4 regions of the Bacillus altaicus genome follow, and region 4 is predicted to be linked to each of the others. Evidence: riboswitches for the same ligand, from Rfam matches in the RefSeq annotation. Region 4 holds a riboswitch; each other region holds the start of a gene.
The links. A riboswitch is a leader RNA that binds a small molecule or an ion and turns the genes downstream of it on or off. The one in region 4 is predicted to bind S-adenosylmethionine.
Positions count from the first base shown of each region.

Region 1: linked by a shared signal. The riboswitch ahead of ACE38F_RS00565 (peptide ABC transporter substrate-binding protein) and the one ahead of ACE38F_RS07670 (bifunctional homocysteine S-methyltransferase/methylenetetrahydrofolate reductase) in region 4 are both predicted to bind S-adenosylmethionine.
Region 2: linked by a shared signal. The riboswitch ahead of ACE38F_RS20740 (Na+/H+ antiporter NhaC family protein) and the one ahead of ACE38F_RS07670 (bifunctional homocysteine S-methyltransferase/methylenetetrahydrofolate reductase) in region 4 are both predicted to bind S-adenosylmethionine.
Region 3: linked by a shared signal. The riboswitch ahead of ACE38F_RS26185 (methionine ABC transporter ATP-binding protein) and the one ahead of ACE38F_RS07670 (bifunctional homocysteine S-methyltransferase/methylenetetrahydrofolate reductase) in region 4 are both predicted to bind S-adenosylmethionine.

Region 1 is NZ_CM143394.1:105,664-111,782, forward strand. Features, by position in the region: gene modA (molybdate ABC transporter substrate-binding protein) at 63-860, shown strand; gene modB (molybdate ABC transporter permease subunit) at 866-1,540, shown strand; gene ACE38F_RS00550 (GRP family sugar transporter) at 1,838-2,689, shown strand; gene proC (pyrroline-5-carboxylate reductase) at 2,886-3,689, shown strand; gene ACE38F_RS00560 (aldo/keto reductase) at 3,691-4,524, shown strand; SAM riboswitch class I at 4,675-4,779, shown strand; gene ACE38F_RS00565 (peptide ABC transporter substrate-binding protein) at 4,913-6,119, shown strand, end outside.
Region 2 is NZ_CM143394.1:4,013,366-4,019,484, forward strand. Features, by position in the region: gene ACE38F_RS20715 (sensor histidine kinase) at 1-761, opposite strand, end outside; gene liaF (cell wall-active antibiotics response protein LiaF) at 761-1,501, opposite strand; gene ACE38F_RS20725 (PspA/IM30 family protein) at 1,610-2,272, opposite strand; gene ACE38F_RS20730 (lmo0954 family membrane protein) at 2,317-2,673, opposite strand; gene ACE38F_RS20735 (GNAT family N-acetyltransferase) at 2,984-3,406, shown strand; gene ACE38F_RS20740 (Na+/H+ antiporter NhaC family protein) at 3,475-4,791, opposite strand; SAM riboswitch class I at 4,886-4,991, opposite strand; gene ACE38F_RS20745 (ribonuclease FAU-1 family protein) at 5,112-5,630, opposite strand; gene gltP (glutamate/aspartate:proton symporter GltP) at 5,698-6,119, opposite strand, start outside.
Region 3 is NZ_CM143394.1:5,086,850-5,092,968, forward strand. Features, by position in the region: gene ACE38F_RS26165 (ArsA family ATPase) at 1-446, shown strand, start outside; gene ACE38F_RS26170 (DUF3926 domain-containing protein) at 439-630, shown strand; gene ACE38F_RS26175 (MetQ/NlpA family ABC transporter substrate-binding protein) at 804-1,658, opposite strand; gene ACE38F_RS26180 (methionine ABC transporter permease) at 1,679-2,344, opposite strand; gene ACE38F_RS26185 (methionine ABC transporter ATP-binding protein) at 2,334-3,353, opposite strand; SAM riboswitch class I at 3,477-3,582, opposite strand; gene ACE38F_RS26190 (cysteine hydrolase family protein) at 3,825-4,370, shown strand; gene pruA (L-glutamate gamma-semialdehyde dehydrogenase) at 4,683-6,119, opposite strand, start outside.
Region 4 is NZ_CM143394.1:1,462,295-1,468,413, reverse strand. Features, by position in the region: gene metH (methionine synthase) at 1-2,077, opposite strand, end outside; gene ACE38F_RS07670 (bifunctional homocysteine S-methyltransferase/methylenetetrahydrofolate reductase) at 2,077-3,909, opposite strand; SAM riboswitch class I at 3,980-4,089, opposite strand; SAM riboswitch class I at 4,293-4,406, shown strand; gene metI (cystathionine gamma-synthase/O-acetylhomoserine thiolyase) at 4,496-5,608, shown strand; gene metC (cystathionine beta-lyase) at 5,605-6,119, shown strand, end outside.

The DNA of each region.
Region 1 (6,119 bases), 1.4 Mb from region 4:
AACTAGTTATATCTAATTATAATTAGTTATAATTAGTTTAGTAAACAAAGGGGGATTTTTTCATGAACAAATTTACATTACGATCCATTGGGGTACTTATACTTTCTTTTCTTCTTATATTCAGTGCAGCTTGTTCACGCGGAGAAAAGTCAGCTGCTAAAGAAGGAGAATCAGTGGAGCTGACTATATCAGCGGCTGCAAGTTTACAAGATGCATTAAAAGAAATTGAAAAACAATATAAAGAGAAAGAACCAAATATTAAGCTTTCCTTTAACTTCGGTGCTTCTGGTGCGCTGCAACAACAAATTGAACAAGGTGCGCCCGCTGATTTATTCTTCTCTGCAGCAGAAGATAAATTCCAAACTCTTGTTAAAAAAGGATTCATTAATGAAAAAGAAGGGAAAAACCTTCTTGGAAATGAACTAGTTCTAGTCGTTCCAAAGGATAGTTCTCTTACAAAATTTCAAAATTTAAAAGATGAGAAAATCAAGAAAATCGCACTTGGTACACCCGAATCTGTACCTGCAGGAAAATACGCAAAAGCTTCTCTCACACATGAAAATCTTTGGAATGACGTTCAAAATAAAATCGTATTTACAAAAGATGTTCGCCAAGTGTTAACATATGTAGAAACAGGTAATGTTGATGCTGGTATTGTATATAAAACAGACGCTCTCGTTTCAGACAAGGTGAAAATTGTAGAGGCGGCAGCGGCTAATTCTCATGAGCCAATCCACTATCCTTTAGGTGTTATAAAGGAATCTAAGCATAAGAAAGAGGCGACTTCATTCTATGAATATTTGCAGTCAAAAGATGCACAATCTATCTTTAAGAAATATGGATTTACAATCCTGCCATAATTACTATGAGCTTTGATACAATTTTGCCACCTGTCTTTCTATCTTTACGAGTAGCTGCGTGCGCCACCATTATCGTTACGATTTTGGGAACGATTATTGGACGAGCATTAGCGCGCTCCTCGTGGCGATATAAAGTACTACTAGAAACTATTTTCTTATTACCAATGGTGCTTCCACCAACTGTCATCGGCTTTTTTCTAATTATCATTTTCGGAAATAACAGTCCCATTGGAAAGTGGATTGAATCATTATTTCAGCAGTCCATTATGTTTACATCTACTGCTGCTATCATTGCTTCTACAGTTGTTGCATTTCCGCTCATGTACCAATCAGCAAAAACAGGATTTTCTATCGCAAATGTACAAATCGAAGATGGCGCGCGCGATCTTGGTGCAAGTGAATATCAAGTTTTTTTACATGTCACACTCCCGCTTGCATTTCCTGCGTTACTAAGTGGTATGATTTTAAGCTTTGTTCGCGCACTCGGTGAATTTGGTGCAACTTTAATGTTTGCAGGAAATATACCTGGAAAAACTCAGACGATTCCAACGGCGATTTATATGGCTATTGATGCAAGTAATATGCAACTAGCTTGGACGCTTGTAATCATAACGATTAGTATGTCCTTTCTATTCTTACTATGCATTCAACTCATTAATAGAAGAATTACTACTTCTTAAAGCAACTTTCGACAAAAGTTGCTTTTTATTTCCCGAAAAATAAAATGATTTAATAATTGACTGATTTTTACCTCTTATTTAAATATACATTTTATTTGAATTCACTTTCTAAAATAGGTAATTTCCTGTTATTATATGAAAGTGTTTCAAAAAATGAAGAAATGAAAACGCATTTATATCGTAAATTCTTCATCCTGTTTTAGCGATCGGTAATCTTCTACTCTATTAGTGGGGCATTACCGATCGTTAGAACGATATGTAATTATATTGGTATAGAAAACCGAAGGGAGTCTTGTAATGGACATTTTATTAGCGCTTCTTCCTGCAATCGCATGGGGAAACATCTTATTAGTAAGCGTAAAAATGGGCGGTGGTGCATATAGCCAAACGGTAGGTATGACAATCGGTGCTCTATTCTTCGCAACAACTATGTATGTATTTACTCAACCAACTTTAACAATGACAGTCTTGATTGTTGGCTTTATTTCAGGTTTATTCTGGGCTTTAGGACAAGTAAACCAATTAAAAACAGTTGAAAAACTAGGTGTTTCAACTACTGTAACTATTTCTACTGGTATGCAACTTGTTGCAACTTCTATCTTTGGAGTTATCGCTTTTCGTGAGTGGACTACTACTACAACGATTGTTCTGGGAACGATTGCAATCCTATTAATCGTAGTTGGTGTTGTATTCACATCACTAGATGATAAAGAAAATGCACAGCCACCAGGACAATTGAAAAAGGGACTTCTTACTTTAATTGTTTCTACTTTCGGTTATCTTGTATATGTAATTATTATTCGTTGGTATAACATCGATGGTTGGTCTGCTATTTTACCACAGGCAGTTGGTATGTTTGTTGGTGCGGTTGTACTGACATCTAAACATAAACCATTTAACAAATATGCAATTCGTAATGCTTTATCTGGTTTACTATGGGGAACAGGAAACTTATTCTTACTTCTTTCATTACCACGTGTTGGAGTAGCAACAAGCTTCCCATTATCTCAAACTGGAATCGTTATCTCAACATTCGGTGCGATTGTCTTCTTAGGTGAAAAGAAAACAAAACGTCAATTGATCTTTATTGCACTAGGTAGTGTTTTAATTATCGGCGGCGCTGTATTGCTTGGTATGACGAAAGCATAAACTTATAATTTATCAATCCCTGAAGCATAAATGCTTCAGGGATTTTTAATTATAACTATTTTTCAAGTATAATAATCTTCATACTCCTTTTTATCCAATTGTATTCCCTCCACTATAAGCCGTTTCTTTTTACAAAATTCTCTTAAAAATGGTATCGTTTTTTATAACATATTCTCATCAGAAAGGAATAAAGGATATGCCTAATAAACATCGAATTTTATTTATTGGTGCCGGTCGTATGGCAGAAGCCATATTTGCTGGACTACTTACAACAAGTAAAGAATACATCGAAGAAATTATTGTTTCCAACCGAAGCAACAGAGAAAAACTAACGCAATTACAAACTCAATATGATCTATCGATTACAACTGATTGGAAGCAGCATATTAAATCTGTAGATACAATCGTTTTAGCAATGCCGCCTGTCGCACATGAACAGCTATTAGCGGATCTATCCCCTCTTCTAACTAATCAATTTGTCGTGACAGTTGCTGCCGGAATCGGACCATCTTATCTAGAAGAAAGGCTTCCCCAAGGGACACCTGTTGCTTGGATTATGCCAAATACAGCTGCTGAAATCGGAAAGTCTATCTCCTTATATACGACGGGACATTCTGTAGATGAAACACATCAAGAAACGTTACAACTTCTTTTAAAGGGTATCGGTACCTCACAGTTTTGTACCGAAGAAGAAGTTCACCAACTTACCGCAGTTACTGGTAGTGCACCTGCTTTTCTCTATCACTTTGCTGAAGGTTTAATTGAAGCAACGAAAAGCTATGGTATTGATGAGGAAACAGCAAAACACCTTGTCATTCAAATGATTGCTGGCTCTGCCGCTATGCTTCAGCAAAATCAGGATCCAGCTATGCTCCGCGAACAAGTAACAACACCAGGAGGTTCAACGGCTGAAGGCTTAAAAGTTCTATATGAAAATAATTTTTCAGAAGTCATTCAACAAGCAGTGGAAGCAACCAATAAAAAAGCTAGGGGGAATTAATATGACTTTAACAAGTTTAAACGACTATACAACATTACATAACGGCGTAAAAATGCCTTGGTTCGGCTTAGGTGTTTTTAAAGTAGAAGATGGTACAGAAGTAATTGATTCTGTAAAAGCAGCTATAAAAAATGGATACCGTAGTATCGATACTGCTGCGATATATAAAAACGAAGAAGGCGTTGGACAGGCAATTCAAGAATCTGGTATTCCTCGTAAAGAGTTGTTCATCACTTCAAAAGTGTGGAATAGTGATCAAGGTTACGAGTCAACATTGCAAGCATTTGAAACTACATTAGAAAAATTAGGTCTAGAATATTTAGATCTATACTTAGTACATTGGCCTGTAAAAGGAAAATACAATGAATCATGGAAAGCTTTAGAGCAGCTTTATAAAGATGGTCGTGTTCGTGCTATCGGTGTGAGTAATTTCCACATTCACCACTTACAAGACGTATTTGAAATTGCTGAAATCAAGCCAATGGTCAACCAAGTGGAATACCACCCTCGCTTAGCACAAGAAGAATTACATGCTTTCTGTAAAGAACATAACATCCAGCTTGAGGCTTGGTCACCATTAATGCAAGGGCAGCTACTGGATAATCCAACACTACAAGAAATTGCTGCAAAACATAATAAATCAACTGCACAAGTTATTTTACGTTGGGATCTGCAAAATGAAGTTGTAACAATCCCTAAGTCTATTAAAGAACACCGCATTATTGAAAATGCGAACATCTTCGACTTTGAATTAAGCTCGGAGGATATGAAAGCAATTCAAGCTTTAAATGAAAATCATCGCGTTGGTCCAGATCCAGATAACTTTAACTTCTAGTAGGGAAACCACTGCCATATGCAGTGGTTTTTTTATTTTAAATAAAACTGAAAATTTAAACTATATTCCATTTGATTGACACTTCATTATCTAAGGTGTAAGATTTTGAATTATCAAAGAAACGCAAAAATTAATAAAATTCATTTACTCATTGTATCAAGAGAGGTGGAGGGACTGGCCCTTTGAAACCTCGGCAACAGGTTCATTTTGAATACTGTGCCACTTCCTGCAAGCTTTATGCTTGAAAGATAGAATGAGGGACTTCGTTTATATACGGGTGCATAACTTGTACGTAAAAATCCCTCTTTCTCAATACGAAAAGAGGGATTTTTGTTTTTCATTCCCTCATCATCATCCAATCTTATTAACTATTTAGGAGGAAAATCAAATGAAAAAGAAGTTTGTACCCGGTATTGCATCAGTTGTAGGAGTAAGTATTTTATTAGCTGGTTGCGGTAGTTATAAAAACGAAGCAAGCGGAGCAAATGCAAAAGATGAGGCACCTAGTAAGCAAGTTTTAAACTTATCTTCACCTACTGAGATTCGAACAATGGATACGGCTCGTGCTACAGATACTGATTCTGGTCAAGTAATGAGAAACGTATTTGAAGGTTTATACAATCTTGGCGAAGGTAATAAACCTGTTCCTGGCGCTGCAAAATCTCATGAAGTGAGTGGCGATAAAACGAAATACACATTCCATTTACGAGATTCAAAATGGTCGAACGGCACACCTGTAACAGCGAAAGATTTTGTCTTCGCTTGGCAAAGAGCTGTTGATCCAGCAACAGCCTCTGAATATGCTTTTTTATTCTTTGATATTAAAAACGCTAAAAAAATTAATAGTAAAGAGCTTCCAGCCGATCAACTTGGTGTAAAAGCAGTTGATGACCATACGTTTGAAGTAGAATTAGAGCGTCCTGTTCCGTATTTTATTAGCTTAACGGCGTTCCCAACATTTCTACCAATCAACGAGGAATTCTTTAAAGCACAAGGTGATAAGTACGCTTTAGAAGATAATAAAATCTTATACAACGGAGCTTTCACACTAAACGATTGGAAGCATGAACAAAGCTTTAAATTTAAGAAAAACCCTACCTATTGGGATAAAGATAATGTCAAACTCGAAGAAATCAATTTCAACGTTGTAAAAGAGAAATCAACGGAAGTAAATTTATTTGAATCAAAACAATTAGACCGTATAAAATTAACGTCTGATTTCGTTGATAAGTATAAAAAAGATGGGAACTTTAAAGAACGTCCAAATGTAGGCGTACAATTTTTACGTATGAACCAACAAAACAAAGTACTTCAAAATGTCTCTGCACGCCAAGCGATTGCTCAGACAATTGACCGAAAATCCTTTGTAAATACGTTATTAAACGATGGCTCTACACCAGCTAATAGTCTCGTTCCAAAAAACTTTGCAAAAGGACCTGACGGAACAGACTTCCGTACTGCAAACGGCGATTTAACAAAAATCGATACAAAATCTGCACAAGAATTATGGAAAAAGGCAAAACAAGAACTTGGATCTGAAAAAATCACATTAGAATTATTAACCAGTGATGGTGACCTTGAAAAGAAAACTGGTG
Region 2 (6,119 bases), 2.6 Mb from region 4:
TCTACACCCTTTTTTAATTGAATCGCTTCAATTAACCATTCAATTTTCATATGTTGCTTTCTAGACAGCTCTGTTAATAATTCTTCTATACCCTCTGTTAGTTTCTTACCTTCTAACTGCACTGGGCGTAAATGAAGGAGCAATGCTCTCATTTCTGATTGTGCATTTACAACCATATTTTCAACAAGCTGCAACTGTTTTTGCGTCGTGTCTGGAATTTCAGCTACTTGTTCATTAATGGCTGACATCATCATCGACATTGCAAAAAGCTGCTGACTTACAGAATCATGCAGCTCTCTCGCTAATCGATGCCTTTCTTGAGAAATCGCTTCTTGTCTCATCTCTTCATTCCAATGGGCTCGTTCATTCGTTACTTTTTGAAATAGCCCAGCTTGCTCCTCTAAGCGACGAGCAAGACCAATTACTTTTCGTTCCACTTCATGAAATTCATCATCCGCAGTAAATGAAACATCACTCGGAAAATTCCCTCGCTCTACTTCAAATAGAAAAGTATTTAATCCTTGTATACGCTGCTCTATATAATAACCGATTGCATATCCTACAATTCCTCCGATAAGAAGACTGGTACTCATAATAAACAAGCCAATTGGAACAGAAGCAATGGATTCTTTCCATAGTAAATCATAAACTTGTTGCTCACTTTTCCATACATATACAATTGTACAAATAAGTGCGATACTCACAGAGGACAACATAGAATAACGAATATACATCCACGAAATATTCCTTTGTTTTTTCATTATACTTTCCTCACTTCCGTATCTCCTACGACAAGCGAAGAAATAATTTTAATACGACGAAGGGCTTCTTTATACTGTTCTGTTCTAAACGTAACATTACGGTTAAATCCAGTTTCTTCATGTCCTGGCAGGAGCACTCGCCCAACAATAACAGAATGATTTAAAGACAATTCAATATCATATGGTACATATAAACGAATATTACCAATGACGCCCCGAATAACAATAACCGTTTCCCCCTCTGGAATCATAGCAGTTGTTAAATCAATCTCGACGTCACAAGCACCATATTGGACGTTAATATCCTCTATTTCATAAATATGATCCATCATTCGTACATTACCTACAAACATATTTTTTATATACGGTTCTGTACGATATATTTGTTTTTCTTCATCTATATATCCCTTTTCTTTAATTTCAACTTTCATTGCTTTTTGCTGATGTCCTTGTTGAATAAGTTGATAACCAATTAAAGCTAAACAAGCAAACACAACAAGTACGAATGCTGCTGATGAAAATAAGAAGAATAAGAATACAATACCACCGACAAATAAAAATACATTCCCTCTTACATAACGATTCTTCTTTCGATAATGTCTTCCAAACATAATCATAATAAATGCAAATATTAGACCACCTGGTTCAAAATGTCCAAGTATCATATCAAGAAAAAGACCGAATCCAAATATGATGAGGAGCATCCCCATAAATTGTGTTTTTGAAAAGTGCTTCTTCATTTCAGCTCCCCCCCCTCTTTGTCACATATACATAGAAGAAAAGGCATTGCTTTCCAACACCTTTTCTCCTATCACTATATCATAAGCCTGTTTTATTATATACTACAATTATTTTGTTACTTCTTTCGTTAACGATACTTCATTTTTCTCTTTCATTTCACGCTCTAGTTTTGCAATTTTCATATCAAATGTATCACGCTCATGCTCTTCATTTACACGAAGCTCTATGTCACGAATGTGATCTTCAATTTCTTCGAATCGTAAGAACGGATTATTTTCATCCATTTTATGAATAGCAGTATTCATACGACGGTTTGCATGCGCCATATTTTCACGTGCCATTAATTCCATACGCTTTGCGTTCATTTCTTTTAATTTATTTTTCATTTCTGAAAGACGACGCTCTAACTCATCAATTTGCTCTACAACACCAGCATACATTTCTTCTAAGCGAGTTACTTGCCCTTCATAATACGCTACTTCTTCTAATGCACGTTCATGCAATTGCAATTCGCCTGCTTCTTGTGCGATGATAGCCTGCTTTGATCTTTTATTAACGAAATAACGTGCTTGCTCAAGCTCACGAGCGAAGTTAGATTTTAATGTTTTATGACGCTGAATTAACTTCTCAATTTTTGTTATTTCACGCTCACTGTCGCGTAAATATTGGTTTAACATAGCAATTGGATTTTTTCTTTCTTTCTCATCTAACACATTATGAAAATCAGCTAAAATTGCATCGCGTACACGTCCGAATAAAGATTGTTTCATTATAATCTTCCTCTCTTCTACTTTATAATTTGATTTATTTTATATTAGTTTTTCATTAACTTGTTCCACTCATCTTCAAAGTTGCTATATGGTTTAGCACTTTCTGGAGCAGAATCAACAACTACATTTTTTCCTTTTTTCCACTCACGGTATCCGTAGTATAAAACTACTAATGCTGCGATACCGATTAATGCTGGGGAATGAGAAAGTGCAATGGACAAGCCGATCAAACCAACAATACCCCAAGCTAACTTTCCAAAAAATGATTTAGCTCGCACAAATGATTTATAGCTCCAGTACACAACTCCTGCTCCAATGGCGAATCCTACAATACCAGCAAGACTACCAAGAGCAATTAAAGCCAAAATACCGGCCGCGATAAACGCTAGAAATTGTTTCATCTTGTGCTTGCCTCCCTTCGATTTGATACTCTTATCTTAACTATTTTTTCATTTTTTCATAACGAGCTTAAGAACTGTTTTCGACTCAGACTTAAGACCGAGTTGAATTCAGCCTTTTGCAAAACGAACATGTATGCGATGCGTATAGATACAGAAAAATTCTTATTCAATAACGGATGAGAATCTCAACTTGCGCGTCCAAAAAATTAGCAATACATACAAACGTTTATTAAATTACATTAAACATATTATTAAGAAAATTATGTTAAAATGATTCGGAAGGCTACATTTAAATTAAAGGGGATATATCATGAATTTACACATTACGAAAGAAATCAATACCGCCGCTAAAAACTATATAAACAATCAGCTTTATGAATATAATTTAAAGCACTTTCCATCTGATTTAAGAGACAGATACTTAGAGATTCATTTATTTCTTAAAGATGAAAATGGTAAAATATGCGGGGGAATATTAGGTGAAGTCTGTTGGAATTGGTTAGAGATTCACTCTTTTATCATCGATGAAGATATACGTGCATTAGGGTATGGAACTAAACTGTTATTAGAAGTAGAAAAAATCGCTTTAGAAAGAAGTTGTGATTTTATAAAAGTTGACACTTTAAGCTTTCAAGCATTAGATTTCTATAAAAAATACGGTTATAAAGAGTATGGTATCCTCGATAACGTAGGAAGAGATTATAAACACTACTATTTGAAAAAGGATTTATAAATAATAAAAAACGCTCAGAGAATGTTCTCCGAGCGTTTTCAACTGCTAATAATAAATGTCTCTTTATGTTATGCTGTTTTATGATACTCTTTTTTTTCCGCCACTTTAGAAAACCTCGGGAAACCAATTAATATAGAAATGATTCCACATACTCCAACTAAAATCGGATAAAACGCATATGGTAACAGCTCAATTGGAGATAATGCGGCGAACCCTGCCGCTGTTAACATTTGTGCACCGTACGGAATTAATCCTTGTATACAGCAAGAGAATAAATCTAGTACACTCGCTGATTTTCGTGGATCAATTTCATATTCATCTGCAATATTTTTCGCAAGCGGACCTGTGAAAATGATAGATATTGTATTATTTGCTGTACACATATTCGTCATACTCACTAAGCCAGCAATACCGAACTCTGCTCCTTTTTTCGAACGAATATTACGCGTTAAAAGATTCATTAAATATTGAATACCACCATTATATTGGATCAGTTCGACCATACCACCGATTAAAATGGCAAGTAATACTAACTCCATCATACCGCCCATTCCAGTCGTTACACTTTTAAAGAAACTCTCCAACGTGTAACTTCCATCTATAAGACCGATAGCGCCAGATAATATAGTTCCACCAGTTAACACAATAAGTACATTCCAGCCAAGTAGCGCGGTAATAAGTACTCCTGCATACGGTAAAATCTTTATCCAGTCAAAACTATGGGCTTTAACTTGTGTATCACTTCCTAAAGTAATTATTACTAATAGTACAATTGTAATAATAGCGGCTGGTAATACAATTAAAAAGTTCGTTTTAAACTTATCTTTCATTTCTGTTCCTTGTGAACGAACAGCAGCAATTGTTGTATCTGAAATAAATGATAAATTATCACCAAACATCGCTCCGCCCACAACAGTAGCCATCGCAAGTGCAATTGAGATATCAGTTTGCCCACTAATACCTACAGCAATTGGTGCTAGTGCTGCAATTGTTCCCATTGAAGTTCCCATCGCTAATGAAATAAATGCCCCTATAACAAAAATTCCAGCAACGATAAATCCTGGTGGCAAAATAGATAACGCTAAATTAACAGTTGAATCAACTCCGCCCATTCCTTTTGCTGTTTCAGAAAACGCCCCTGCAAGTACAAAAATTAATACCATAATCATAATATCCGGATTTCCTGCACCTTTAGCAAATCGTTCTACTTTCACATTAAAGCTTTCTTTACGATTCATCACTAAAGCAATTCCTACAGCAATTGAAATTGCTACAAGTATCGGCAATTTATAGAAATCACCTGTAATAATTCCAGAACCAATAAATAGCGCCAAAAATATTCCAAGTGGTAATAACGCTAAACCATTTCCTCTCGTTTCTTTCAAAGTATCATCTCTCCCTAGTTTTCAACCTTTTCTAATGAATAACAAAAGACCTCTTCCGATGAGAAGAGGTCTTATACATCTATAAGAAACACTCTTCTCATCTTTCAAGCACATGCTTGCTGGATTCGGCACAGCACTCTGAAATCGAGTCCGCTGCCGAGGCATCGTAGGGCCAGTCCCTCCGCCTCTCTTTATAAGAAGGTTTCATATTTATTTTTTAATAATAATTTCTTTCCTAACTTTACTCGCTTACAAAACAAAAGTCAATTATTTTTTGTATAGATTTTTTTGGTAATTATACAAAAATATGAATAAACCAATCATTTTAACTTTTCGATTTCTTTATCCAATATTGAGATCCAATAAAATTTTCTATTTTTTATAGTCGCTATAATCCATTTTGTTGTATTCCATGCTAACTCATATTCTTCCTTTGTAACATCACCAATTTTATAAGCATCCTCTAACTCCTCTTCATCCAATACATAAATCTCACCGTTTGGTAACAATACTACATCTAAATATAAATCATCAAAATAAGGTAAACCACGCTCGTCTATTTTATATTCTTTCGTCACGTCGATATAATATTGTACTAATTGTTTTTGATTGTCTAACATAGCTGTAATTGCAAAGTTTTTCCCGTTTATAAAATATTGCATCCATGTATACCCATCACCTGCAATACAAAGCTCTTTACTATTGTATTCTTTATAACTAGGCTCTCTCACCTTTTTTATATCCAATATTCCTAACATACCTGCTTCAGCTTGTTTTACTGTGTATGTCTTCTCTATTAATCGCTTCCACGTAGAACCATCACCGTACTTACGTTTCATAACTTTCTCTCCTCTTCTACATACAGAAAAGCTCTCACATAATATGTGAGAGCTTTTCAAATCATAATTAAGCCGCTTGACCCTTTTCAGATATCTCTTTTAAATAGGCTTGTCCTTTTTCAGCGTCATATTGACCTTCCCACTTAGACATAACTACAGCCGCTAAAGAGTTACCTACAACGTTAACTGCCGTACGAGCCATATCTAGAATACGGTCAATACCTGCAATAAACGCTAAACCTTCAGCTGGAATACCTACTGTACCAAGTGTTGCTAATAATACAACGAATGATACGCCCGGTACGCCCGCGATACCTTTTGATGTAACCATTAATACAAGTAATAATGTAATTTGTTGTGTAATGGATAATTCAATACCGTACATTTGAGCTAAGAAAATTGCCGCAATTGCTTGATATAAAGTTGATCCATCTAAGTTAAATGAATAACCTGTCGGAATAACGAAAGACGTAATTGCTTTCGGACAAC
Region 3 (6,119 bases), 1.5 Mb from region 4:
TCATCCCTAACACTGTCACCGATCCTTATTTTCAGGCATGGAAAGATACACAAAAGAAATATAAAACATTAATTCAAGATAGTTTTCAGCCACTTCCTATTTACGAAGCTCCGATGTTTGAACAAGAAGTTGTTGGTTTGTCTATGTTAGAACGTGTAGGAGACGCTTTATTTAAATCTGACTCTTCTCCTACGGAAGTGAAATTTAACGGTCGCACACAATATGTAAAAAAAGATGGCGATGAGTATATTTTCGTTCTGTCCATTCCCTTCTCAAACAAAAGTGAACTTTCATTAAATCAAAAAGGTGATGAACTTATTATTCGAGCCGGTTCTGCGAAGCGAAATATCACCTTGCCAAAAACATTAACGCACCTTTCTATTCAAGGAGCTAAGTTTGAAGATGATGTACTAAATATTCGGTTTGGAGGTGTAGTACATGCATGATGAACTACTAAGAAAGGTAATTCGTACAAAAATAAAATTCGGTATGCTTATATTAGAAGAGTTACCGAATCCGATTCAGCAATCAGCTAAGCAAGCACTAAATATTTTACAAGAGGAGCTAGCTGCTTATCCGAAAGAACAAGAGCATCACGAAGATAATTTAAAAAGTATCATGATTGAATAACCATAAAAAAAGACCAGGAAAACTCCTGGTCCATCACTCTACTTAACAAACATTGGATTCTATGTTATACAAAATTGGAAGGTACAGAATTAGGGTTTTGTTTGTTAAGTAGATTATATGTTTAACGAGCTAACAGCGGAGGGGTTCCTACTGTTAGTCGTTAAACTCAATAATTATTTTACGATTTTTTCAAGCTCATCAAGTGAAAGATCTACTGAAATGGAACCATCATTTGTTTCTTTCTTAATTGCATCTGTTACTTCTTTTGAATGATATAGTTCAATTACTTTTTTCAGTGTTGGATCCTTTTTATCTTTCGTACGAGCTGCGAAAATATTAATATAGGCCTTTGCATTTTCATTATTTGGATCTTCTAAGAAAATTGGATCCTTCGCTGGGTCTAATCCAGCTTGACCAGCAACACCGTTATTAATAACTGAAGCCGCTACATCTTTTAACACACGAGGTGTTTGCTGTGCGATAACCGGTGTAATCTTTAGCTTCTTCGGATTTTCAGCAATGCCGCTTGGATCCCCAAATAGACCAAAATCTTTCTTAAGCTTTAATAATCCAGCTGCATCAAGAAGTTTTAATGCACGTGCTTGGTTCGTTGGATCATTTGGAATAGCAATTTCTGAACCATCTGGGATTTCATTTGCTTTCTTATATTTTTCAGAGTATAAGCCCATCGGTGCAATTTGTGTTGTACCAACAGCTGTAATATCTAATCTATGCTCCTTTTTAAATTGCTCTAAGAAAGCAATGTGCTGGAATGAGTTTAGTTCAATATCTCCATCAGCTAACGCTTTATTTGGCGTTGTATAATCAGAGAACTCAATCAGTTTAACTTTAATCCCTTCTTTTTCAGCTTTTTCCTTTACAATTTCCCAAGCGTTTCCATCCGTTCCAGTTACACCAATGCGAACTACTTTCTCTTTAGCTCCTGCACCTGTGTCTCCACCTGAGCAGCCGCTTAAGGCTGTAATTCCTACGATCGCTGATAATGCAAATGCTAAAATTTTCTTCATTTTCTTTTCCCCTCTTCCTTTTATGATCTGCGTAAAAAGACTTTCGCAAAGTAGTTCCCTAAATTTTGAGCTATCTGTACGAGAATGATAAGTAAAACAACCGTTACGAACATCACTGACGTATCAAAACGTTGATAACCATATGTCATCGCTAAGTCACCAAGACCGCCACCACCGACAAGCCCAGCAACTGCTGAAAATTCAATTAAACCAACTGTCATAAACGTTACACCTAAGATTAATGGTGCTAACGCTTCTGGCACGAGGATTTCAAAAACAATTCTAATTGGTGAAGCACCCATTGCTTGCGCTGCTTCAATTACCCCTTTCGGAACAGAAACAAGATTTGTTTCAACCATTCTAGCAATACCAATTGATGCAACTAACGTCATTGGGAAGATTGCTGCCGCTGTTCCAATCGTTGTTCCAATAACACTTCTTGTTAGTGGGCTTAAAGCTACTAAAAAGATAATGAATGGAACCGGACGAATTGTATTAATTATGATATTAAGAATAGAAAAGACCCATTTATTTTCTAAAAAGTTTCCTTTTCTCGTTACATATAAAAGCAAACCTAGAGGTATACCAAGAATTGTAGCGAATATAAGGGTTACAATTACCATTAAGAGGGTATCCCCCGTCGCATCTAATATGCGAGGCCAAAATATACTCCAATCAACTCGCATGAGCTTCTACCTCCTTCAGCTGCACTTGCAGTCTTAGATGTTGTAATGCTTTTTGAATTTCTTTCTGTTCACCTTGTAGTTCTACAAGAAGATTTCCAAATAGCACATTTTGGAGTTCAATAATATTTCCGTAAAGAACATTTACATCGACGTTATAGTTTTTCGCAATATATGATAGTACAGGCTGCCCTGTCTCTTCCCCAGTAAAAGTCAGGCGATAAATCTGACCTCCGTTTTGAATTTTCGCTAGAACACTTTCTGGTAAGTGATCATTAATAACAGAGCGTACAAAATTTTGAGTTGTCTTTGTTTTTGGTTGTGTGAAAACGTCAAACAGTTTTCCTTCTTCAATTACTTTTCCTTTTTCCATAACAGCTACACGGTGACAAATTTCTTTCACAACGTGCATTTCATGTGTAATAAGTAGAATCGTTAAATTGTACTCTCTATTTACTTTCTTTAATAAATTTAAAATTTCTGTTGTTGTTTCCGGATCTAAAGCTGATGTTGCCTCATCACATATGAGAATATCCGGTGATGTCGCAAGTGCTCTTGCAATCCCAACGCGCTGCTTTTGTCCACCTGATAACTGTTCTGGATAATAGTTCGCTTTATCTTCTAAACCAACAAACTTTAGTAGTTCATTCACTCTTTCTTTTATCTCATTCTTCGGCAATTTCGCTAACCTTAATGGATAAGCAATGTTCCCAAACACTGTTCTTGAATTAAATAGATTAAAGCTTTGAAAAATCATCCCAATTCTTTGTCTTAGTTTCCGTAACTCTTTCGCCGATAATGATGTAATATCTTTATCGTCTATTGAAATTGTTCCTGCAGTTGGTCGTTCTAACATATTTACTAAACGTAATAACGTACTCTTTCCAGCACCACTAAATCCGATAATGCCAAAAATTTCGCCCTTTTCAACTGACAGCGTTACATCCTCCACCGCATGAACAGATTGCCCACCTGATTCATATACTTTACTTACATTGTTAAAAGAAATCATTTTCTTCCCTCCTATATGCTGTAAAACTTGAAGTAGAGCTTTCGAGGTAAAATAAAAAGTGCTCTCCTTCTTATCACTTGTAAAAGATAAGAAGGAGAGCACTTATATGTACTCGTTCACATCTTCTCATCTTCCAAGCCTACTTTAAGCTTGCTGGAGTTAGCACGGTATTAAAAAACCCGTTGCTGAGGTATCGTAGGGCCAGTCCCTCCACCTCTCTGGATAAGAGTGTATCGATTTAATTGTCGTTTAATTAATTCTCATTATAGAACTCAGAATAATAAGAGTCAATATATTTTTTAGAAAAATATTAATTATTCCTCTATTAAAATTTTCAAATAAAAAAATCACAATACAATAGTAATTTTTATAGTTATGTAACATCCTCCTCACTCATACTTTTAAAGAGGAGAATCTTCTCTACTAATTGAATAACAGTATTTCAATATGAATTCGGAGGAAGATAAATATATGAAAACAGCCCTTTTGCTCGTCGATATTCAAAATGATTATTTTCCAAATGGCAAGATGGAATTACGTAATCCCGTAGAAGCAAGTGAATATGCTGATCAGCTACTACAACATTTTAGAATTAGAAACGAACCTATTTTTCATATCCAACATGTAGCTATAAAGGATAGTGCTACTTTTTTCCTACCCAATACAGAAGGTGTCCATATTCACGAAAATGTCCGTCCACTTAGAGAGGAATCCGTTATCCTTAAACATTATCCAAATAGCTTCCGAGAAACTGATCTTCTAGAACGATTACAACGTTCAGGAATTGAGCACGTCGTAATCTGCGGGATGATGACCCATATGTGTATTGATGCTACGGTAAGGGCTGCTTTTGATTTTGGCCTTCACTGTACCGTAATACACGATGCTTGTGCTACAAAAGATCTTTCATTTAAGAATGCTACTATACCAGCTGTTTATATTCATAATACAATTTTGGCGAGTTTAAATGGAGTATACGCAAATATAATGAGTACAGAAGAGTTTTTAGCGACCTAAAAAAACACCCCTTTCAGTTAGCAAAACCGAAAGGAGTGTTCTCTTGTCAAACCATAGATTTTCTTTCAAATTGTATTATACAGGAAATCCTCAAAATGAATACTAAAAAATATGACTAATAAGTCAATTTTTCTCGCTGTTTTGTTTCTATTTTCATGTTTATCCCGATATTAATAGGGTTTAACTAATTCTAAAGAATACATAGTAATATTTGGTAACTATTTCTCGATTTAAATTAACTAGCTTCTATATATAGAGAATTTCTCAAAAAAAGAGATCTTCACAAACTGTGAAGATCTCTTTTACTATTTCTTATAAAGTTTCAGAAGTAGTTTTTGCTTGCATATGAAGTGCTAAGTAGTCAGGGCCACCAGCTTTAGAGTCTGTACCAGACATGTTAAAGCCACCGAATGGTTGGTAACCTACGATTGCACCAGTACATCCACGGTTGAAGTATAAGTTACCAACGTGGAAGTCTTCACGTGCTTTTTCAATATGGTCACGGTTGTTAGAAAGAACTGCTCCTGTTAAACCGTATTCTGTATTATTTGCAATTGCAAGTGCATGATCAAAGTCTTTTGCTTTACAGAATGCTACTACTGGTCCGAAGATTTCTTCTTTCATTAAACGAGCATCTTCTGCAACGTCAGCAACGATTGTTGGTTGGATGAACCAGCCTGTAGAATCGTCTCCTTCGCCACCTGATACGATTTTACCTTCTTCTTTACCAATTGCAACATAGCTCATTACTTTATCGAATGCAGCTTGGTCATTAACAGGTCCCATGTTGATGTCTTTTGCATCTGGGTTACCTACTGTTAATTCTTTTGTTAATTCCACAGCACGATTTAATACATGATCGTATACATCTTCATGGATTACTGCACGAGAACATGCAGAACATTTTTGTCCTGAGAATCCGAATGCTGATGCAACGATAGATTTAGCTGCGAATTCAAGATCTGCTTCTTTATCAACAACGATTGTATCTTTACCGCCCATTTCAGCGATAACACGTTTTAGCCAAATTTGGCCTGGGTTTACTTTCGCTGCACGCTCATAAATACGAATACCTACATCGCGAGATCCAGTGAAGCTAACGAAACGTGTACGAGGGTGATCTACTAAGTAGTCACCAACTTCAGAACCATTACCTGGAACGAAGTTTACTACGCCAGCTGGTAAACCAGCTTCTTCTAATACTTCCATAAATTTCGCTGCTACTACAGGAGTTGTACTAGCTGGTTTTAGTAATACTGTGTTACCAGAAACTACAGCAGCTGTTGTCATACCTGCCATAATTGCGAATGGGAAGTTCCAAGGAGAAATGATAACACCTACTCCTAATGGAATGTAAGAGTAACGATTATATTCAATTGGACGGCTTTCTACTGGCATACCGTCTTTTAATTTCAACATTTGACGAGCATAATATTCCATAAAATCGATTGCTTCTGCTGTATCAGCATCTGCCTCATTCCATGGTTTACCTGCTTCTTTTACAAGAATAGCAGAGAACTCATGTTTTCTACGACGAACGATTGCTGCAGCACGGAATAAAATATCTGCACGCATTTCTGGTTTTGACTTTCTCCAAGTTTGGAATGTTGCATCCGCTACTTGCATTGCTTTTTCAGCTAATTCACGGCTTGCTTTTGAAACGCGACCAACAAGTTCCTCTTTATTTGCAGGGTTTACAGAAACAATTTTGTCTTCTGTAGTGATTTTTTCTCCCCCGATAATTAATGG
Region 4 (6,119 bases):
AATAACTTACGGCAGCTTTCATACTTTCAGCACTTTGTAATACTTCAGCAACGATAAGCTCATTACCATTAAATAATCGCCCCACCTCATCCATTCCTGTCATAAGCGGCCCGTTAATAATATCCAGAGGTTTTCGTCCTTCTGTAAGCGCGAGACTTAGATCTTCTTGTAGTCCTTGCTTCGTACCTTCTACAATATAGTTTGCCAGTCGTTCATCAAGTGTTAGCGTTTCTTGTATAACGACATCTTTCTTTTTGGCAACACGATAAAAGTTTGTGAATTTTTCTAACGTCTCTTTCGTCGTTTCAAATAATAATGCATCTGCCATACGTTTTTCTTCCTCTGGAATTGACGCATAGCGCTCTAATTTTTCCGTGTTAACAATCGCATAATCTAATCCTGCTTTCGTTGCATGGTATAGAAAGACAGAGTTTAATACTTCACGTCCAGCTGGTGGTAAACCAAAAGATATGTTACTCACACCTAGAATCGTTAAACATTCTGGTAACGCTTCTTTAATAAGACGAATTCCTTCTATAGTCGCTGCCGCTGAACCTATATATTCTTCATCACCTGTTCCTACAGGAAACACCAGCGCATCAAAAATAATATCAGATGGGCGTATACCATACTTCTTCGTTAGTAATTCATAGCTTCTTTTAGCAATCTCTATCTTTCTTTCTGCACTAACTGCCATACCATCTTCATCAATTGTCCCTACAACTATCGCAGCACCGTATTTCCGAAGAAGGGGTGTCACTTTTTCAAAACGTTCTTCTCCATCCTCTAAATTAATAGAATTGATAACACCTTTTCCTTGAATATAAGTAAGAGCTTTCGCCATAACATTTTCATCTGTTGAATCAATCATAATTGGTACTTTTAACACTTTCGTAACTTCTGCCAAGAATCTTTCCATATCTTCTATTTCATCACGGTCAGGGTCTGCCATACAAATATCAATAATATGAGCATTTTTCTTCACTTGCGCTCTTGCCACTTCAGCAGCCTCTTCAAATTTCCCTTCTGCTACTAATCTTTTAAACTTACGCGATCCAATTACGTTCGTCCTTTCTCCAACAAATAGGGGCCTCATAGAATCATCATATTGCAACGCTTCTAGTCCACTAATTCCATGTCCAACCCTTTCATGATGCTCACGAGGATTAATCGAGGCAAGCGCCAATTTCATTGCACTTATATGTTCTGGTGTTGTGCCACAACAACCACCAATAATATTAATCCATCCTTCTTCAGCAAAACGTTTTACTTTTTCAGCAAGTGACGCCGGAGATTCGTGATAATGTCCATCTTCATCAGGAAGACCAGCGTTTGGATAACAAGAAATATAACACTCCGATAAATCAGATAGAGAACGCATATGTTCCCTCATAAATTCTGGACCAGTAGCACAGTTTAACCCAACCGATAATGGCTTCATATGCTCTACCGATAAATAAAAGGCTTCGATCGTTTGACCCGCTAAAGTCGTTCCCATCGGTTCAATTGTTCCAGAAATCATAATAGGTACTATTTTGTTTAGTTCTTCAAACGCCGCTTGAATTCCAAGGTACGCAGCTTTCACATTACGCATATCTTGACTCGTCTCAACGAGCAATACATCAACTTCTCCTCTTAATAGTCCTCTCGCTTGCCTTGTATAGGCTTCGATTAACTCTTCAAAAGTTACACCACCTGTAACACTAATCGCTTTCGTCGTTGGTCCCATCGCTCCCGCAACATATACTTCTTTCCCACTTTCTTTGACTGCTCGCTTCGCCAAAAGCGCTGCCCTTTCGTTTAACTCTTCATCTAAATGAGACAATGCATAATCACTTAATACAATATTTGTTGCACCAAACGTATTCGTTTCAATAATATCTGCACCAGCTTCAATGTAGACTTTATGAATATTTAAAATCACATCCGGTCTTGTTTTTACTAAATATTCATTACAACCTTCGTATTCTTCTCCTCCAAAATCTTCCGCTGTTAAGTCTTCTTGCTGGATCATCGTTCCCATTGCACCATCTAATATTAAAATTTCATGTTGTAATCTCTCTTCTATTCGTTTCATCAATTAATACCCTCTTTCACTTCTTGCTTTTCTCTCACATATTTCACGAGATGTTCTGTAATTTCATATTTTAAAAACGGCGTAATAAGATAAATACCGTTAAAATATTTCATTGCCGCATCAATCAACTCTTGTGAAATACGAATTCCTTCCTCGATAGCAGCCTCTTTCGTTTCATGTCCATCCATTCTTTGTCTTATCTCTTCAGGGAGCGTAATACCCGGTACTTCAAAATGAAGAAAATCTGCATTCCGCTTACTTACTAACGGCATAATTCCAATAAAGATGGGTTGTTCCAAATGCTTTGTCGCTTCATATACTTCTTTAATTAAAGCTACATCATAAATTGGCTGAGTTAAGAAATATTCTGCTCCAGCATCAATTTTTCGTTCCATTCGCTTTACCGCTGCTTTTAAATGCCTTACATGAGGATTGAATGCCCCTCCGACAGAAAATCTTGTTGCCGGACCAATTGATTTCCCTAAAATAGAGCGACCGTCGTTCATCTCTTTAATCATTTTAATTAGCTCTATAGATGACAAATCATATACAGAAGTTGCACCTGGAAAATCACCAACGCGCGCTGGATCACCAGTTAAAGCTAGCACTTCCTCCATACCTAATGCTGATAATCCAAGCAAGTGAGACTGTAGTCCAATGACGTTATGGTCTCTACACGTTAAGTGCGTCAATACTGGAATATCATGCTTCGTTAATAATGCACCCATAGCCATATTCGAAACGCGAGGAGATGCTAATGAATTATCTGCTAGGGTAATAGCATCCGCTCCAGCCCTTTTCAGTGCTCTTGCCCCTTCAAAAAATCGCTGCGTGTCTAACGTTTTCGGTGGATCTAATTCCACTACAACTGTCGTTTGTTTCTTTGCCTTTTCTGCGAGAGTGACATGAGCTCTCGAACGCTTCTCCTGTGTATGGACCACTTTAGGCCTTTGAATCGTCTCCTTTGCTATTACAGGTGCAACATTTGCGATAGCACGTTTCATTCCTTCAATATGTTCCGGGGTAGTACCACAACAACCACCTAATAAACGAATACCTTGTTCAATAAAGTTTGGTGTCATCTCTTCAAAATACGCTGGACTTCCCTCATATACGTAACGCCCTTCCACATAATTCGGGAGACCTGCATTCGGATATGCTGATAAATAGCCATTTTGAGGAATCGATATCATCTTGAAAGCTTCCGTCATATGAAGTGGCCCTAGTTGACAGTTCAATCCAACAACATTGGCACCGTAATCCAAAAGCTGTTTTAATACTTCATTGACATCATTCCCATTTTGAGTCGTACCTGCCTCATGTAACGCTAACTGAGCAACAATCGGAATATTCGTTTGTTTACGCAATACTTTAACGGCATGCAATAATTCAAATTCATCATAAAAAGTTTCTAATAGTAATCCATCAACCTGTTCTTCTAGTAAAGCACCTGCCTGCTCAAGTAACATAAATTCTCGCTCTATATCAGTCGTTGTAACAGCACCAATATGTTTCATACCTCCAATTGTCCCTAAAATTGCATTCCGCTCTGTTACTGATGCTTTCGCAATATTCACTGCCGCTTTATTAATTTGGACAACTTGATTTTCTAGACCATACATGCGGAGTTTCGCTTCATTCGCACCATACGTATTCGTTTGAATAACATCCGCTCCAGCAGCTACATATTGTTTATGGATCGATATAATTAAGTCCGGATCAGACAAATTCAATTCTTCAAAACTACTTTGTAAACCATGTGAATGTAATAACGTTCCAACCGCACCATCACCTATTACAATTCCTTTTGATAATAAATCTAGTAATTTCACGAATCTCCCTCATTTCTATCAATATAAAAACCCCCTCTTCACTTTGAAGAGGGGGACATAATTGTTCCTCCTCTTATTATGCAAAACACACGTTTTGCAGGTTTTAGCACCGTTTCAAACATTTAGTTTGAAGGTTGCTGGGTTTCACAGGGCCTTTCCCTCCACCGCTCTCAATAAGAGTTTGTCTTTATTATTTTATTTATGTAGCTAAAAGGAAATACGTTCCCCTTTTAACAATGTTTGTTAATTTTTTATAAATTTAGCATGCACTAAAATAAAAGTCAATGACACTTGCGGAAAAATAAAAATTATTTAAAATAAAGTTGCAATTCAATTATCTTTTGTTGTAAAGTTAAAAACATAATAAAAATTTCATACGCACATTCTTATCTAGAGAGGTAGAGGGACTGGCCCTATGACGCCTCAGCAACCATTAACATTCATTCGTTAATAAGGTGCTAATTCCAGCAAATTGTTAAAGATTTGACAGATGAGAAGAAGACTCTATTCAATCCGAAAGCCTTCTTCTTAGAAGGCTTTTTTTATTTTCACTTAGTCGTTCACTTTAAAAAGGGGGAATTTTCACATGTCAACAATCGAAACAAAACTAGCACAAATCGGGAACCGTAGCGAAGCTACAACAGGAACTGTTAATCCACCTGTTTATTTCTCAACTGCTTATCGTCACGAAGGAATTGGTAAATCTACTGGCTTTGACTATTCAAGAACTGGAAATCCGACTCGCGGTCTTTTAGAACAGGCAATTGCAGACTTAGAAAGCGGTGAACAAGGGTATGCCTGTAGTTCAGGAATGGCGGCTGTTCTCCTTGTCCTTTCACTATTCCGTTCCGGAGATGAGCTTATCGTATCCGAAGACTTATACGGAGGAACATATCGTCTATTTTCCGAACATGAAGACAAGTGGAATATTCGATGTAGATACGTAGATACACAATCTATTAAACAAATTGAGCAAGCAATCACATCTCAAACGAAGGCTATTTTCATAGAAACACCGACTAATCCATTAATGCAAGTAACTGATATCGTAAGTGTAGCAAGTGTAGCGAAAAGGCACGGACTACTTCTTATTGTAGATAACACGTTCTATACACCTTATATACAGCAACCATTAACAGAAGGTGCAAACATCGTCCTTCATAGCGCAACTAAATATTTAGGCGGACATAACGATGTACTAAGCGGACTTGTCGTTGCGAAAGGGAAATCTCTTTGCGAGGAGCTTGCTCATTATCATAATGCCTCTGGTGCTGTCTTAAGCCCGTTTGATTCATGGCTATTAATTCGAGGGATGAAAACTTTAGCACTCCGCATGAAACAGCATGAAGAAAATGCTCATGCAATTGTTGCTTATTTAAATGATGAAGATGGTGTGACAGATGTATTTTATCCAGGAAGAGGTGGTATGATTTCATTTCGCCTTCAAGATGAAACTTGGATTAATCCTTTCTTACAATCTTTATCCTTAATTACATTTGCTGAAAGTCTTGGCGGCGTCGAAAGTTTAATGACTTATCCAGCAACGCAAACTCATGCCGATATTCCAGAAGATATTCGAACAGCACGCGGTGTGTGTAATCGTCTTCTCCGTTTTTCAGTCGGCATCGAAAATAGCAATGATTTAATTCAAGACTTAAAGCAAGCAATTAAACTTGTAAAAGAAGGTGTAAAAATATGAGCTATTCCATAGATACGCTTTTACTGCATAATCAATACAAGCATGACTCACACACAGGAGCTGTTAACGTTCCCATCTATAACACATCAACATTTCATCAGTTCGATGTAGATGCTTTCGGAAAGTATGACTATAGTAGATCTGGAAATCCAACACGTGAAGCTCTTGAAGATATCATTGCTTTATTAGAAGGCGGGACAAAAGGATTTGCCTTTGCATCAGGCATTGCAGCCATTTCTACTGCATTTCTCCTTCTTTCACAAGGTGACCATGTTCTTATTTCAGAAGATGTATATGGAGGCACTTATCGAATTGTTACTGAAGTTCTCTCCCGTTATGGTGTTTCACATACATTTGTTGATATGACCAATGTGGAAGAAGTAAAAGAAAACATTAAACCAAATACGAAGCTCTTTTATGTAGAAACACCTTCTAACCCACTTTTAAAAGTGACAGATATTCGTGCTGTTTCTAATCTTGCAAAATCTATTGATGCTCTTACTTTTGTTGA